Linked DNA regions of Coraliomargarita algicola. The protein of the gene in region 1 binds, or shares a complex with, the protein of each later gene. Links are inferred from orthologs where the notes say so. Each region holds a gene or a part of one and is shown in the gene's direction. Other genes may lie near its edges.

The links. Proteins that work in one complex are often made in the same cells at the same time.
Region 2: the proteins of tsaE (region 1) and tsaD are in contact, whole or in part, in a crystal structure (PDB 6N9A), measured with the Thermotoga maritima proteins. The link is inferred for Coraliomargarita algicola from one-to-one orthologs. Residues at the interface, in WP_004082108.1 of Thermotoga maritima: Leu37, Gly38, Lys46, Lys57, Val59, Lys60, Ser61, Thr63, Phe64, Thr65, Leu66, Met67, Val69, Pro71, Tyr82, Arg83, Leu84, Asp86, Asp88, Phe89, Asp93, Ile128, Asp130, Glu131, Arg134; in WP_004082750.1 of Thermotoga maritima: Cys10, Asp11, Arg49, His50, Leu82, Gly84, Gly135, Gly136, Glu154, Thr155, Leu156, Asp157, Asp158, Ser159, Glu162, Asp165, Lys166, Arg169, Leu170, Tyr175, Lys213, Thr214, Leu217, Tyr218, Gln221, Arg222, Asn324.

The regions. Positions count from the first base shown.
Region 1 is NZ_CP138858.1:3,571,158-3,579,046, reverse strand. The notes cover bases 2,504-5,485. They hold tsaE (tRNA (adenosine(37)-N6)-threonylcarbamoyltransferase complex ATPase subunit type 1 TsaE), read left to right. Parts: upstream 2,504-3,760; coding sequence 3,761-4,210; downstream 4,211-5,485. Other genes in these bases: SH580_RS14665 (transglutaminase TgpA family protein), read right to left, coding at 4,218-5,485; thiL (thiamine-phosphate kinase), read left to right, coding at 2,784-3,764; SH580_RS14680 (exodeoxyribonuclease III), read left to right, coding at 2,504-2,761. Outside these bases: SH580_RS14695 (DUF7305 domain-containing protein), read right to left, coding at 1-636; SH580_RS14690 (PilW family protein), read right to left, coding at 647-1,213; SH580_RS14685 (type IV pilus modification PilV family protein), read right to left, coding at 1,225-1,659; more of SH580_RS14680, read left to right, coding at 1,976-2,503; more of SH580_RS14665, read right to left, coding at 5,486-6,404; SH580_RS14660 (DUF58 domain-containing protein), read right to left, coding at 6,379-7,530; SH580_RS14655 (AAA family ATPase), read right to left, coding at 7,539-7,889. UniProt on the Escherichia coli protein: Required for the formation of a threonylcarbamoyl group on adenosine at position 37 (t(6)A37) in tRNAs that read codons beginning with adenine.
Region 2 is NZ_CP138858.1:3,814,073-3,819,359, forward strand. The notes cover bases 1-2,834. They hold tsaD (tRNA (adenosine(37)-N6)-threonylcarbamoyltransferase complex transferase subunit TsaD), read left to right. Parts: upstream 1-820; coding sequence 821-1,849; downstream 1,850-2,834. Other genes in these bases: SH580_RS15765 (SAM-dependent methyltransferase), read right to left, coding at 1-695; murD (UDP-N-acetylmuramoyl-L-alanine--D-glutamate ligase), read left to right, coding at 1,928-2,834. Also shown: more of murD, read left to right, coding at 2,835-3,193; SH580_RS15780 (LysM peptidoglycan-binding domain-containing protein), read left to right, coding at 3,228-4,544; putative lipid II flippase FtsW, read left to right, coding at 4,590-5,287.

The DNA.
Region 1 (7,889 bases):
AGCAACATAGCCATAGACGTCTGCATTCCCTATATCGATCGCATCACTTTCAACTGAAGTGGTCGCCACAGTTATCTCTGAATTGATGTTGCTCCACCCATAACTGCCATCGCGTGAATCGTAACTATCAAACGTCACGTTATTCCCCTTCAATACAATCCCTTGTTTAGAATTAAAACCATTAATAAATGGATAAAAGCCACTGGCTAGCGATACCCGAACCTGTTTAGAGACCACACCCGCGACATGCCCCGCCGCTTCGCCCTCACTGAAGATCTCAGGGGTAGATCCATTTGGATTGAGAATCACAACATTAATGTATCCCTCGATATTCCCTTCCAAATCATATGGACCGAAACGCTGAGCCCAATACGGGCGACCATCCGCGTCTGTCCCCGAAAGCCAACCGGATTGATCGGCTTGACTCAGCGCATGCAAGGCCCGGTCCACCCCTCCTTCAGCTAAATTAAAACTGGCCCCCAGTAGATATGACCTTGTGGATACCCGATACTCTGAAGTCGTCAAATATAGATAACTCCCCATCAAAGTCATAACCACAAAACTGAATATCATTGCAGTGACCAGAGCGGATCCTCGCTCACGAGAGCGATTCTTGGTAGAAATAGAATAGTTCATAGTACAGCTCTCACTTGGTGACTGGACGATTTCGCATCATAACCCGGGCAGAAATAATATAATCCGTTGCCTGCGCCTGCGACACCAGGCGGATCATTTCCGCATCGATCTGCACACTCTTAACAGATAACAGCAATGATTCCTTCGAGTGCTCTAACGACTCCCCCAAAGGATCGAAGAACCCAAAAGTAAATTGCTCGACGCCATCCAGCAAAATCTCGTTCGAGCTAACCACACCAAGTTTGTCCCGAACAATGCGACTAAAGATGCCCATGTCCTCATCAAAAGCATACTGCACCGTACCACCGTTATAAAACGAATCTTCAGGCACTTTCACAATCAAATGATGCTGCGAAGCTGTCGTCACATCACTAGCCGAACGAATATCACGCGAAAAGTATTCCAGGGCTTTACGACTCTCACGACTCATTTGTGTATAGGCAGCCACTCCGGTGGAGCTAGTAGCAAATACGATAAATGTACTTACGATCGACGCCATCACGATTCCGAACACGCCAGTGGACACAATGAGCTCCACCAAAGTAAAACCACGACGGCAAGGAGCTACTAAATTCATACCTAAGTCCTTCATATGGTTCTATAATAATAGTCGTTCACCCCACCCTTGGCAAAGAATGTAACATATTGCAGCGTCACCTCGCGCCCTTGAGCATTTTGGTAACTCACCCCCACCACGACTCGACGCAAATCATCCTGCTCCTCCTCAATCAGACGACTCACGGAATACATATCGTAAGCCTTCGTATCAAACTGGGTATCCACCGAAATCTCAACATCGGCCGGCAACTCGATTAATTCCACCCATGACAGCGTCCGCAATGTCTCAACCTCACTTTGAAGAATTTGAGAGACACGAGTGTAATTACGCGAGTCGTGCAGGATATCGAAGCCACGGCGCACACCCGCAAGCCCTCCAGCAATCACTATAGTGAAAATGCCCATAGATACGACCACCTCAGTAAGAGTGAATCCCGTAGAACGTTGTAGTCGAATCCCTTTCATATAGGCAATACTCCCTATTTCAAAAATAGGCCTCAATCCTAAAGCACTGAACAGGAGCCCTTTAACATAGATTTAGCACAACAGGACGAATCAAAAACCTCAAAATATACGTATCTGGGAGCCGGACCACTAAGTGTTTCACTTATTCAAATTAGCGTTAATACAACGGTAACAGAGGCTCAAATACATTTCCTCTAACAGTCTCAAATATAGACAATAGACTCACTCGTATAAAAATCCTCGAGTGACTCGATTCTTCACAACTTTCCGCGATTCCGGATTGCCCTACAGCAAGCAGCCGTCGAAGCTGCCCATCATGGCAACCCATAAATTACTCTCATGGAATGTGAACGGCCTGCGGGCAGTTCTCAAAAAAGGCTTTCTCGATTTTCTAGCGAATGAGCAACCCGACGTGCTCTGCCTCCAGGAAACTAAAATTTCCGCCGACCTGGTCGATGGTTTCAACTTCGACGATTACCCCTACGTCTATTGGAACTGCGCCACAAAAAAGGGCTACTCCGGCACTGCGATTCTGTCGAAAACGAAACCACTCTCGGTGCAATACGGACTCGGCATCGAGAAACATGACAACGAAGGACGTGTCATCACAGCTGAATTTCAAGATTACTACTTGGTCACAGTCTACACCCCAAATTCACAGAACCACGACGAAAATAAGCGCCCACGCCGGCTCGACTATCGCACCAGCGAGTGGGATGTCGACTTTCTCGCCTACCTTAAGAATCTAGAACAAAGCAAGCCGGTCATCTTCTGCGGCGATCTCAATGTTGCACACACCGAGATCGATCTCGCCAACCCGAAAACCAATCGCAAAAACGCGGGTTTCACCGACGAAGAGCGCGCACGCTTCGATGCCATTATTGAAGCCGGCTTTATCGACACTTTCCGCCAAATCAACCCGGATGCAACGGAACGCTACAGTTGGTGGTCTTACCGCGCAGGCGCACGCCAAAGAAACATCGGGTGGCGCATTGACTACTTCTGCGTATCACAAGCACTCAGTGAACGTATTGCACATGTTGACATACTCGACCAAGTCATCGGCTCCGACCACTGCCCCGTGCTGCTACAATTGAGCTAAACGTCTCGCCTGCTGCATCACTATGTTCACCGACCTGCCCGACGCCTCCATCCACTCTCTGGGCGAAGTGAAACTGATCGCTGCCATCGGAGAATGGCTCGGCTCAGAGGTTTCACCGCCGAGCCCATGCGGCATGGGCGATGATTGCGCAGTGATCGACACCTCGCATATCGACCGCCAGTTATTGACAACCGATAGCGTCAGTTTTGGGCGACACTTTGATACAACAGTCAGTGCACAATCCGCCGGTGCCAAATTGATCAAGCGCAACCTCAGCGACATCGCCGCAATGGGCGGGCACCCCGGCCCAGCTCTTCTCAATCTGCTCTGCGCTCCCAATCTGCGTCTCGACTGGTTATGCGAATTTATCCAAGGCATCCGTCAGACCTGCGAGCGCTACCAAGTGCCCATAGTAGGCGGCGACATCAGCACCCTCCCCTCGGGACAGTTCACCGCCGCACTCAGTCTGACGGGACACATGCGGGGCCAAACAGCACTCTTACGACGTGGCGCCCAACAGGGCGATGCCATCTACGTAACTGGCAGCCTGGGAGGCAGTATTTATCATAAACACTACAGTTTTGAGCCCCGCTTGGCCGAGGGGCAGTGGCTCGCGCAATCCGGCGTCTGTAGTGCCATGATGGATATCACCGACGGCATCGCCAAAGATCTCAATGCCCTGCTCCCAGGAGACTGTGCCGCACACATGGACCTGCCCGCGCTCCCCCTCGCCTCTGATGCATTTCGCCGCGCCCAAGAGACCGGCCACTCGGCCATAGAACACGCATTCTGCGATGGCGAAGATTACGAACTGCTGCTCACCCTCCGATGCGGGACCACACAGGCAGCCTTTGAAGCCGACTGGAAGCAACGCTTCCCCAACACCCCACTCACACGCATCGGCAAACTAGAGCCCCGTATAGGCGAGGCCCGCTATCTCGACGCGAGTAGCAAAGAAGCCTTGCCATGGATTCGAGGTTTTGAACATCTGAGCGGATCATGATCGATATATTGCAACAATTGCGCCACGGAATCTGCTCCCACACGGCAGCCGAGACCGAGGCCCTGGCTGGACAGCTGGCCGCATTACTGCCAGCGGATTCGGTCTTGGCCCTACACGGCGATCTCGGTGCGGGCAAAACAACCTTTGTCCGCGGCCTGGCCCGAGCTTGGGGCATTCAGGAAGCCGTCACAAGCCCGACCTATAACCTCTACACCATCTACCAAGGCGAGCGACAACTCATCCATCTGGATGCGTATCGCCTCAATTCTGGAGCAGAGTTGGACGCCCTCATGATTGAGGACTTTTTAAAAGCGCCTTGGTGCTTTGCAGTCGAATGGCCCGAGCGTATACCCGATGCCCTCCCCGAAGATACCTGGCACCTATACTTGACGATCAATTCCGACCAAAGCCACCAGATCCGTATGGCATCACAGGCTTCAAGCTAGAATCGCCTCACCTTTTTAAAGCTCGACGGGCCCTGATAAATACCGGTTTGGCAACTCGCAAACTCTGCTCGGGGCCAAAGCGGAGCGCTTGCAATTCTGCCATCACTTCCGTCTCGATACCTTTCGCTTTCAAGCGAATCATATAGCGCCCAGCTTGACGACGAACTGGATCGAGCGCTTTAGGTCGCCGCAGGAAGCGATAGAGCAGGCCCAGCAGCCAATAGCGACCGCGCCATACGGCCCCAAGCACTACGATGCCCACCATAAGCATCGCGAGTGGCCGAAGACTCCCCAGCTTCAACGGATGCAACAACCACGACTTAAGTCGCAGGCCCCAGCGACTCAAGCCCTCCTTGAAGGCCACATAATAATCTAACAGCACATCCTTCAAAGTCGCCGCCAACTCGACTTGATCCTTTTGTTCGAAATTCACGACTCGTCGATACCATTGAATGCGTAAACTATCTACCCAGGCGGACCAACCGGAATCAAAGGCCATACTCCCCTGCACCATCATCTCAGGGTCACTCGATCCACGGCCAGGCGTGGGGTCCACCCGCAGCCAGCTTTGATCTTCAGCATCATAAATTTCCACCCAGGCATGCGCATCGCGATTCCGAACCACAAAATAATCCTCCAAGGTATTCCAAGAGCCCCCGGCATAGCCGACCACCATTCGTGCGGGAAAACCTGCCTCACGCGCCAGAAGTATAAAAGCGCCCGCAAACAGCTCGCAATGCCCTTGAGAACCGGATTCCAACCAAGAAACAATCGGATCGTTTCCCATAAACCACTCAATATCCGGCATCAGTGAATATGCGAAATGCTGCCAGAGATAACTCGTCGTAGCACGGCTATAATCAGCCGCATTCAGCTCGGCTCCACCTGAAATCTCCTGATTGATTACGCCCAACACATCCTTCGATGGAGCAGACATGCTTAACTCCAAGGTCGTCAACGGATAGGCCAGTCTCTCTTCCTCGCCCTCGACTGGACTTTCCACCTCCAAGGGTAGCGAATCCAAGATCGCACGCTCACGCTCCCCCGCCGCAAAACGTGAATTAAATTTCAAGTCCTCGACCTGATAGGAAAATACATTTTGCCCAACCGAATCCAAGCCCAGCACCTTTACCTCGGGGACCCATTCGATATTCTGCAACTTTTGAAAACGCAGCAGGCCATAATCTCCTGGCAATGGCAAGTAACGGCTAATCCCGCCTTCCATGTAAAACGTCCACAGCTCCCCACGACGCTGCGATAAGGGCAAGGCTGTAGAACTCAATTCCCGCCGCTCTTCAAATATCCGAAATGGCTTGGCACGCAGGCTGTGCGACACACGGAAGCGTCCATCGCTATATTTATCCAACACCAACATACGCCAATAAGGAGCCGCACTCACCGCCTCCATCCCTGGTAAGTCGATGCGAAGCGCCACACTGTTATCCTCCTGAATCTCACTCACATCCCCCAGTCTCACATCCTCACTGAAGCCGGAGCGCGCCTGAGTACTTAGCTCCAAAAATGGAATCGCCCGATTGAAGTCAAAACGCGGCGTCAAAATAAAGAGCAAACTGGAAACCGCGACGACCAATGCAAACATAGCCGCACACAACAGGATAATCCGTAGGTCCAATACTCGCCAGACCCTACGAATGAACGAAGACCATTGAAATTGCTCCCAGTCGATTACATGCGGCTTCGCTTCTTTTCCACGATCAAGCAAACAAATCACGAACAGCAGTGCCATCGCTAAAGGTGCAAACAGTAAGATCTGCACTGCGAACAAGAGAGAAACAGTCAGCACCCCGGAGATCACCACACAGAAGAGACAAAGCAAAATCACTTGCTTGTCTTCTCGCAAATTGCGCGGGGCCAACATCCGATAAATGATCAGCAATACCACCATGCGCACCAGGGGTGGAATAAACTCGGGGATATTCAGAATAAAATCGGTGCCGATCAACAGCAACATGACGGGCCCCGCCCAACGCCATACCAACGTAGGAATACGCGCAACCCAGCGCGGACAGCAAAAAGCCACCAGCGCCACCGCACCGCCGAGTAGCAACATAGACATGCTCTCGACATCCAGAGAAAACAAGGACCAAAAGGAGAGCATCGCCAGTAGCGCTCCCATTAATTGCTTCAGCTCATGTAGCTCCTCCGTGCTAAGCCTCACCTGCTTGTTCGCCATTGACATGTATCGTCACTCCGCTCTCCCCGCACGGTCTGAATGTGATCCAATTTCGGCCAACAGTGCCCATCTCGGAATTTACTGAAGAGGCACCCGGCTTCAGATGCAAGCGTGCCAGCAGATCAAAAAACGCGTGCACCTCACGCATGCCACGCACCGCAATCGATTCGTCCTCCACACTCACCGTCTCCAAACGCCCCGCGTGAAAAAGATCCTCAGCCAGTGCACACGCGACTGAACATAAAGTCTCCACCTGTGCCTCATTCCAATCACGCCCCAACCGGTCAATCCGCAGGTAAAAACCACTCTGCCCTTCCTGTGCCAGTTGTCGCACCATCAATTGATTCATCCGCGCAGTCGCCTTCCAATGAATCAAGCGCGGCGGATCACCAGCCTCGTATGGACGCACCTTGAGCAAGTCGCTTCCAGCTCCAGCGAGCCGACGCGAGATCCCCGCTTGATAACGACGCCCATCCACCACTGGATGAAAACTGTAGTCCACACGTGTCGGCCAAACCCAGATCGTTTCTTCGACCAAATCCCCCACGCCCTTACGCAAAAATCCGAATGGAAAATATGACTCCACCCCATGTAGCTGCACTAAAAACGCCCCACGTTGTTTCGGCACAAATGTCCACTCCAGCGAGGTCGAATTCCCCGCAGCAATGGAATGCTTCAAATACAGAGACTCGCCCGCCGGCGCCACCGTGCTACTGACGCGAAAGACCACACTCATCGATGGAAAAATCTGCTTCCCGTTCTTCAAAACGACCTCAGCCATGCCAACTTCGCCCACCTGCAAGTGCTCAGGTGCTTGTAAGCTCCATTGTAATTTACGGAAATTGACCTGAGCCAAAATACCGCTGAGCACCAAACTACTCAGTAGCAAAGAAAGTGTCATGAAGAGAATATTACTGGACGTGTTATACGCGGCCGAACCAATCCCCAAAGCAACAATGATCAGCATCCACCCGGTAAACGTCAGCTTCGTACGCTGCACTGGCCTCGGCAAAATCTGCCGTAAGAATAGAGGTAGAATACGGCGCTCTTGCTGACGCCCCTCCATAAAAAAGTCGGGGTCCGTCCAATCATGCCAGCGACGCAACTCTATCTGCGAATCAGCCATCAGCTATGCTATACGGGCTCCGCCACGCGCGCCGCGATCTGCGTTAACAAAGCTTCAATCGAACGCCGCTCTTCCATCGGGTCCGACATCGACTTACGCAAGGCCAGCCGATGCGCAAAAACAGGATGCAACATGCGCTGCACATCTTCAGGAATCACAAAAGCACGCCCCTGCGCCAGCGCACTGGCCTGCGCCGCGATCTTGAGCGAGAGCGTGCCGCGCGGACTCACCCCGCTGCGAAACTCTGCTTGCTCACGGGTCGCGGCAGCCAAACGCACAATATACTCCGCAACCGTGTCCTCCACGAAGACACGCCGCGTATACTCCTGCAGTTCCACCACATCTGCACGCGAAACCAC
Region 2 (5,287 bases), 240 kb from region 1 along the record:
GCGGTGCCTGAGGGGTGATCCTGTAATAGGGCCGTCCAGGTGCGGCCGTAGTCAAAGAAGAGCAAGAGCCCTTTCCAGTCTTGGGCTAATAGTGCAGCCAGTGCGCTTTCCGCTTCCAAGGGCAGGTCGAGCTCGTAGCCATCCTCGATGTGTGTGGGTAGACGCTGGGCCACCGCGGCGACCGCAGGTGTGAGCTGATCCAGTAGCACTTCTACCAGTGTGCCGTCGCTGTCGAGGCCGACGCCGCGTTCACGCCAAGCTCCGTTGCGGAAGATTAAGCGATGAAAGGGCAAGGCATCTAGCCACTCGTTGGCAAAAATGACGGCTTGGCCTTCGATTTGTATGGCTTCTCCTTGGCGGATGACTCGTTCGGCGCGAAAGGGGTGTTGGGCTAATTGACTCAGTAGTGAGCAGCCCGGTTCGGCGGCGATTTCGACGAATGTGCTTTCAGCAGCGGTGCCTGCGGGGAGTAGGTCGGCGGCGGCAGTGCTCACGAGCGTGGCGAAGACTCGTCCCAGGCTCTCGGCGGTATAAAAATCATGCTGTGGGCTGCGTCCGACTCGTTGCGCTAACTGTGTGTAGTAGCCGTAGTCTTCACTGTAGAGGGCGATTTCTATATAGTCGCGGTAGCTGATTGGTGCGGATTGGCAGCGTGTGCGTAATATGTCTTCAACTGTCGTCTGGGCTTTTTTCATAGGAGGCAGACGGAATCTATGTGGAATCATTCGGACTATGAAACCACTAAATGCAATCGCTGGGGAATTCTTATTTGAGTGCTTAAATGCTTGAGGCATCGTCACACGCGCATACTTAGAGTGAGATGATTTTGGCGATTGAAAGTTCTTGTGACGAGTCGGCACTGGCTCGGTTGGATCCCGCCCGTGGGATAGTGGGCGAGTGGGTGCACAGTCAGATCGATTTGCACAAGGAATATGGCGGAGTGGTGCCGGATCTCGCCAGTCGTGAGCATTTGAAGAATTTTTTTCCGCTGCTTTCTGCCGCTGGCTTAAGCGCGGATCGTGGTGAGATTACGCAGATCGCGGTCACGCACGGGCCGGGGTTGGCTGGTTGCCTGGCCTTGGGCATCGCATTTGCGCGAAGTCTTGCGGTGGCATGGGAGCTGCCAGTGGTCGGAGTGAATCATCTGCGCGGTCATGCCTACTCGCCCTTTATCGCATTGCACGAGCAAGCCCCGGCGGAGTACCCGCAGGCCTTTCAGGCGCTCTTGCCGCACCTTGGGCTCATTGTCTCGGGGGGGAATACTATACTTTTTGAGATTGATACGAATCAACAGCTGACAGTGTTGGCGGAGACTGTGGATGACGCCGCGGGCGAGGCATTGGATAAAGGTGCGAAGCTGCTGGGTTTGCCCTATCCGGGCGGACCTCAAGTGGAGCGATTGGCAGCAGCCGGAAATGCTAAGATATACGATTTCCCCAAAGCAATCGCGCCGCGAAATGAGCGCCGCTTTAGTTTTTCCGGGCTAAAAACCAGCTTGCGCTATCGACTTGAGAAAATGGGCGATGCCGAACTCGAAGCGGCGATGCCGGATATTTGCGCGGGCTACCAAGCTGCGGTGATTGATCAACTCGTGGGGAAAACCAAGCATTTGATTCAGGCCGGTCAGGACCGCAGCCTGGGACTTTCCGGAGGTGTCTCCAATAATAAGGCGCTTCGCGCGGCAGTGGAGCGGCTGGCTAAGCGCTTTCGCTTGTCGTGTCATATTGCGCAGCCCAAGCACACCGGCGATAATGCTGCTATGATTGCATTTGCGGCTTTTGCGGATCCTGCGGGACTGGCGCAGGGGGCGTTTAGCATCGAGCCTGCTTTGCGCTTGGCAGGGCAGTAGGTCGCAGAGTTGTTTATTACGTTTTTTTGACGAAACGGGTCGTTGCCAATGTGTCTGTGGGTGGTTTGATTACGCGGGATGTTCAGACGCTGTGCTATATTTGGTGCGGGGCAGAGTGCTCTCGCGGCGCGCCGCCTCGCCAATCACCATGATCTTGAGACCGTGCTCATTGATGAGGCCGGGCAAGGAGATCGGGCGACTTTTGGAGCCGATGATTTGGCTGAGTTTGATGCTTTTGTTTTCAGTCCCGGCTTCGCGCAGGAGCATCCTTGGCGGGTCTTGGCCGAAGCTTCGGGGCGGCCCTGCTTGAGTGAACTTGCCTTTGCTGCTCGCTACTGGCAAGGCAAGGTCATTGGGGTCACGGGAACCAATGGTAAGACCACGTTGACCGGGCTGATTGATGCCGCGCTTAAAGTCGCGGGAGAGGTGAGTGTCGCTGCAGGGAATATTGGTTATACCTTTTCGGATGCAGTGCTTTCGAGCGCAAATCAGCCTGGTGCGTATGTGGTACTTGAGATTAGTTCGTTTCAGGCGGAACTCGCGGACGGATTGCAGTTAGACGCACTACTCTGGACAAATTTCGCCGAAGATCATTTGGATCGTTACGGGTCGATGATTCAGTATTTTAATGCCAAAGCTCTGCTGTTTGATTGTTTGAAAAAGAATGGGATCTGCGTGGTCGGGAAGCAGGTCGCCCAAACTATGGAGAGCATGCGCAAGGTGTATGACGCTTGCTGTGTGGCCGATGAAGACAGCGCTCTGCTCTTCAAGTTGGATCGGGCCTCCGTATTTCATCGTTATCCGAATTCGGAGAACTTCTCGCTGGCAGCGGAGATGTGGTGGTTGCTAGGTAAGTCGTCAGCTCAGCTGATCGAGGCCGCCAATGCATTTACGCTTGCGCCGCACCGCCTTGCGATGGTGGCGGAGTATGATGGTGTTTACTATTGGGATGACTCCAAAGCCACGAATTTTCATGCGACATTGGCGGGGCTGGAGTCGGTGGGGCCACCTGTGGTGTGGATCGGAGGCGGACGTGCCAAGGGGGGCGATGTTGAAGCTTTTGCGCATGAGTTGTCCAACTATGTGAATGCCGCCGTCGTCTATGGGGAGGTCGCTGAACGATTGGCCCAGGCTTTGCAAGGCTCGCTCGATTCTGTTCACGTGCATCCATGCTTTGCTGACGCCGTCTACGCTGCAGTAGAGCTTGCGAAGGGCATTCCCGAGGCAAATGTCTTGTTGAGTCCCGGCTTCAGTAGTTTCGATCAATTTAGCTCCTATGCCGACCGTGGAAAAAGCTTCACTGACATGGTTTTAAGTTTGAAGAATACACGCAATGCTAGCTAGTATGCTGGATTGCAGGCATTATCTCCATTTTATCATGAAAGTATCTAAAGTTTTCGGTTGTGTTCTCGGTCTTCATTTCGGTGTGATCGCAGTGTTATTGGTTCAGCCCGGTTGCCGTAGTCAGCAACCGCCCACGCGGACTTATACTCAAACATCGACTCAGGTATCGACACCTTCGCGCACTTTAGCTAGCACACCGAGTAGTGGTTCTGAGCGCACCATGGCTTATAATCAGGGGCGCACTATTAAAACCTCTGTGGAAGGTGCATCTCGTCACACTGAAGGATTGATTGTGGCGAAGCGTGTGGACTCTGAGGTTACTGGTTTGGATGCTGCCTTTAACGCTGGCTTTGATGATGGCCGTTATGCCCCCGATAGCTCGGGCAGTGAATTTGGTGAGTTCGATGATATCGCACCGATCGCACCACTCAGCACTGGTGGTCAGACTGTCCAAGTCGCTGGCGATTCTTTTGAGACCTATACTGTGAAAAAGGGCGATAACCTTTGGTCGATCGCCAAGCGTTACAATATCTCACTCAATGAACTTTATGCAGCCAATGGTTTGAATAAAAATTCTATTTTGAAGATCGGTCAGCAAATCCAGATTCCGGTCGAAGGGGGCACTGCGACTGTGAAAACTGTTAGCGCTGACACCTATCAGCCATCCTCTTTCAATCAGGCCAGCACGAGTTACACCGTGAAGCGTGGTGACTCCCTCTCGAAGATTGCTAGCCAACACAACACTTCTGTGCGTGCGATCAAAGCTGCTAACAATATGACTTCAGACCTGATTCGGGTAGGGGATACGCTTATCCTGCCGGTCGAGGGGAGCAGTCGTGCTGCAGCGACGCCTGCCGCACCATCAACTTCCAGTAGCCGCAGCACGCCCGCTGTCACTTACGTGGCCACGACCAACAATGTTGCTGGTGGTCGCACACACACGGTTAAAGCTGGAGAGTATCCCGCGACGATTGCGCGTAAATACGGTATGACCTCCGGCGAACTCTTAGCACTCAATGGCATTACAGACCCCCGCAAGTTGCAAGTTGGTCAAGTGCTTAAAGTCAGTGGATCGGGTTCGGCTAACAATGTGGACTCACGCACAGAGACGGTGGTCGCACCCACCGCTGCTGTGAATACATCTGCATCGGTTACGCGTCCGACAACTGTTTCGACTGTGCCGGCCGCACCGATTACGACATCTTCCTTTCGACCTGCGGCCAGCACGGGCCCAGTGGAGATTACTGTGATCGAAGCCGATCCTCTGGTTGAAGGGGAAGTGACTGATATTCAGTCTGACGATTTGTTCGACGGTGCAGTCGAGATCCCTGTCATCCGCCTGGAAGAGTAATCTTCCTCGCTGACTTCCTGGAGCTGAGAGACTTCTGTATTCATAATGAGCGCCCGTACGGCTTCGCCTAATTCCTCGTGGCGTATCCCGCCGATTGGGCTCTTTATTATCTTTATAGTCGTAGGGCTTACTTTTTTAGGCTTAGTCATACTGTTTAGTGCATCGCAATCGATGCACGATGACCCGACGGTCTTGCTGCGTAAGCAACTCATTTGGTTGGCGCTGGCCACAGTGGCTGGAGGCATTGCGATGATGGTCAATTTGGAGGCCTTGCGGCAGTATGCCTATTTACTCGCAGCTGCTTCGATCATTTTATTGGGGCTGGTGCTCGTGCCCGGTATTGGGGTGGAAGTGAATGGCGCACGTCGTTGGATGGATTTTGGTTTCATGCGCTTGCAGGTATCTGAGATTGGGAAGTTGGGGCTGCTCTTTGCGATGGCGCATTATTTGACCAGCCATCGCCGCGACTTGGGGCACTTCTTGAAGGGCTATGTGTATCCTTGTTGTCTGCTAGGTATTTTTTGTGGTTGTATCATTTTGGAGCCCGACTTTGGCACTGCGTTTCTATGTGGTGCTGTCGGAGGCTGTATGCTCTTTTTGGCAGGCGTGCACCTGAAGTATTTAATTCCAACAGCGGTGCTTGCGTTGACGGGGTTTTCGGTCGCCGTTTACTTAGATCCGGTGCGATTGCAGCGCATTACTTCTTTTTTGGATGTGGAAGGTAATCGCAGCGATAGCGCCTA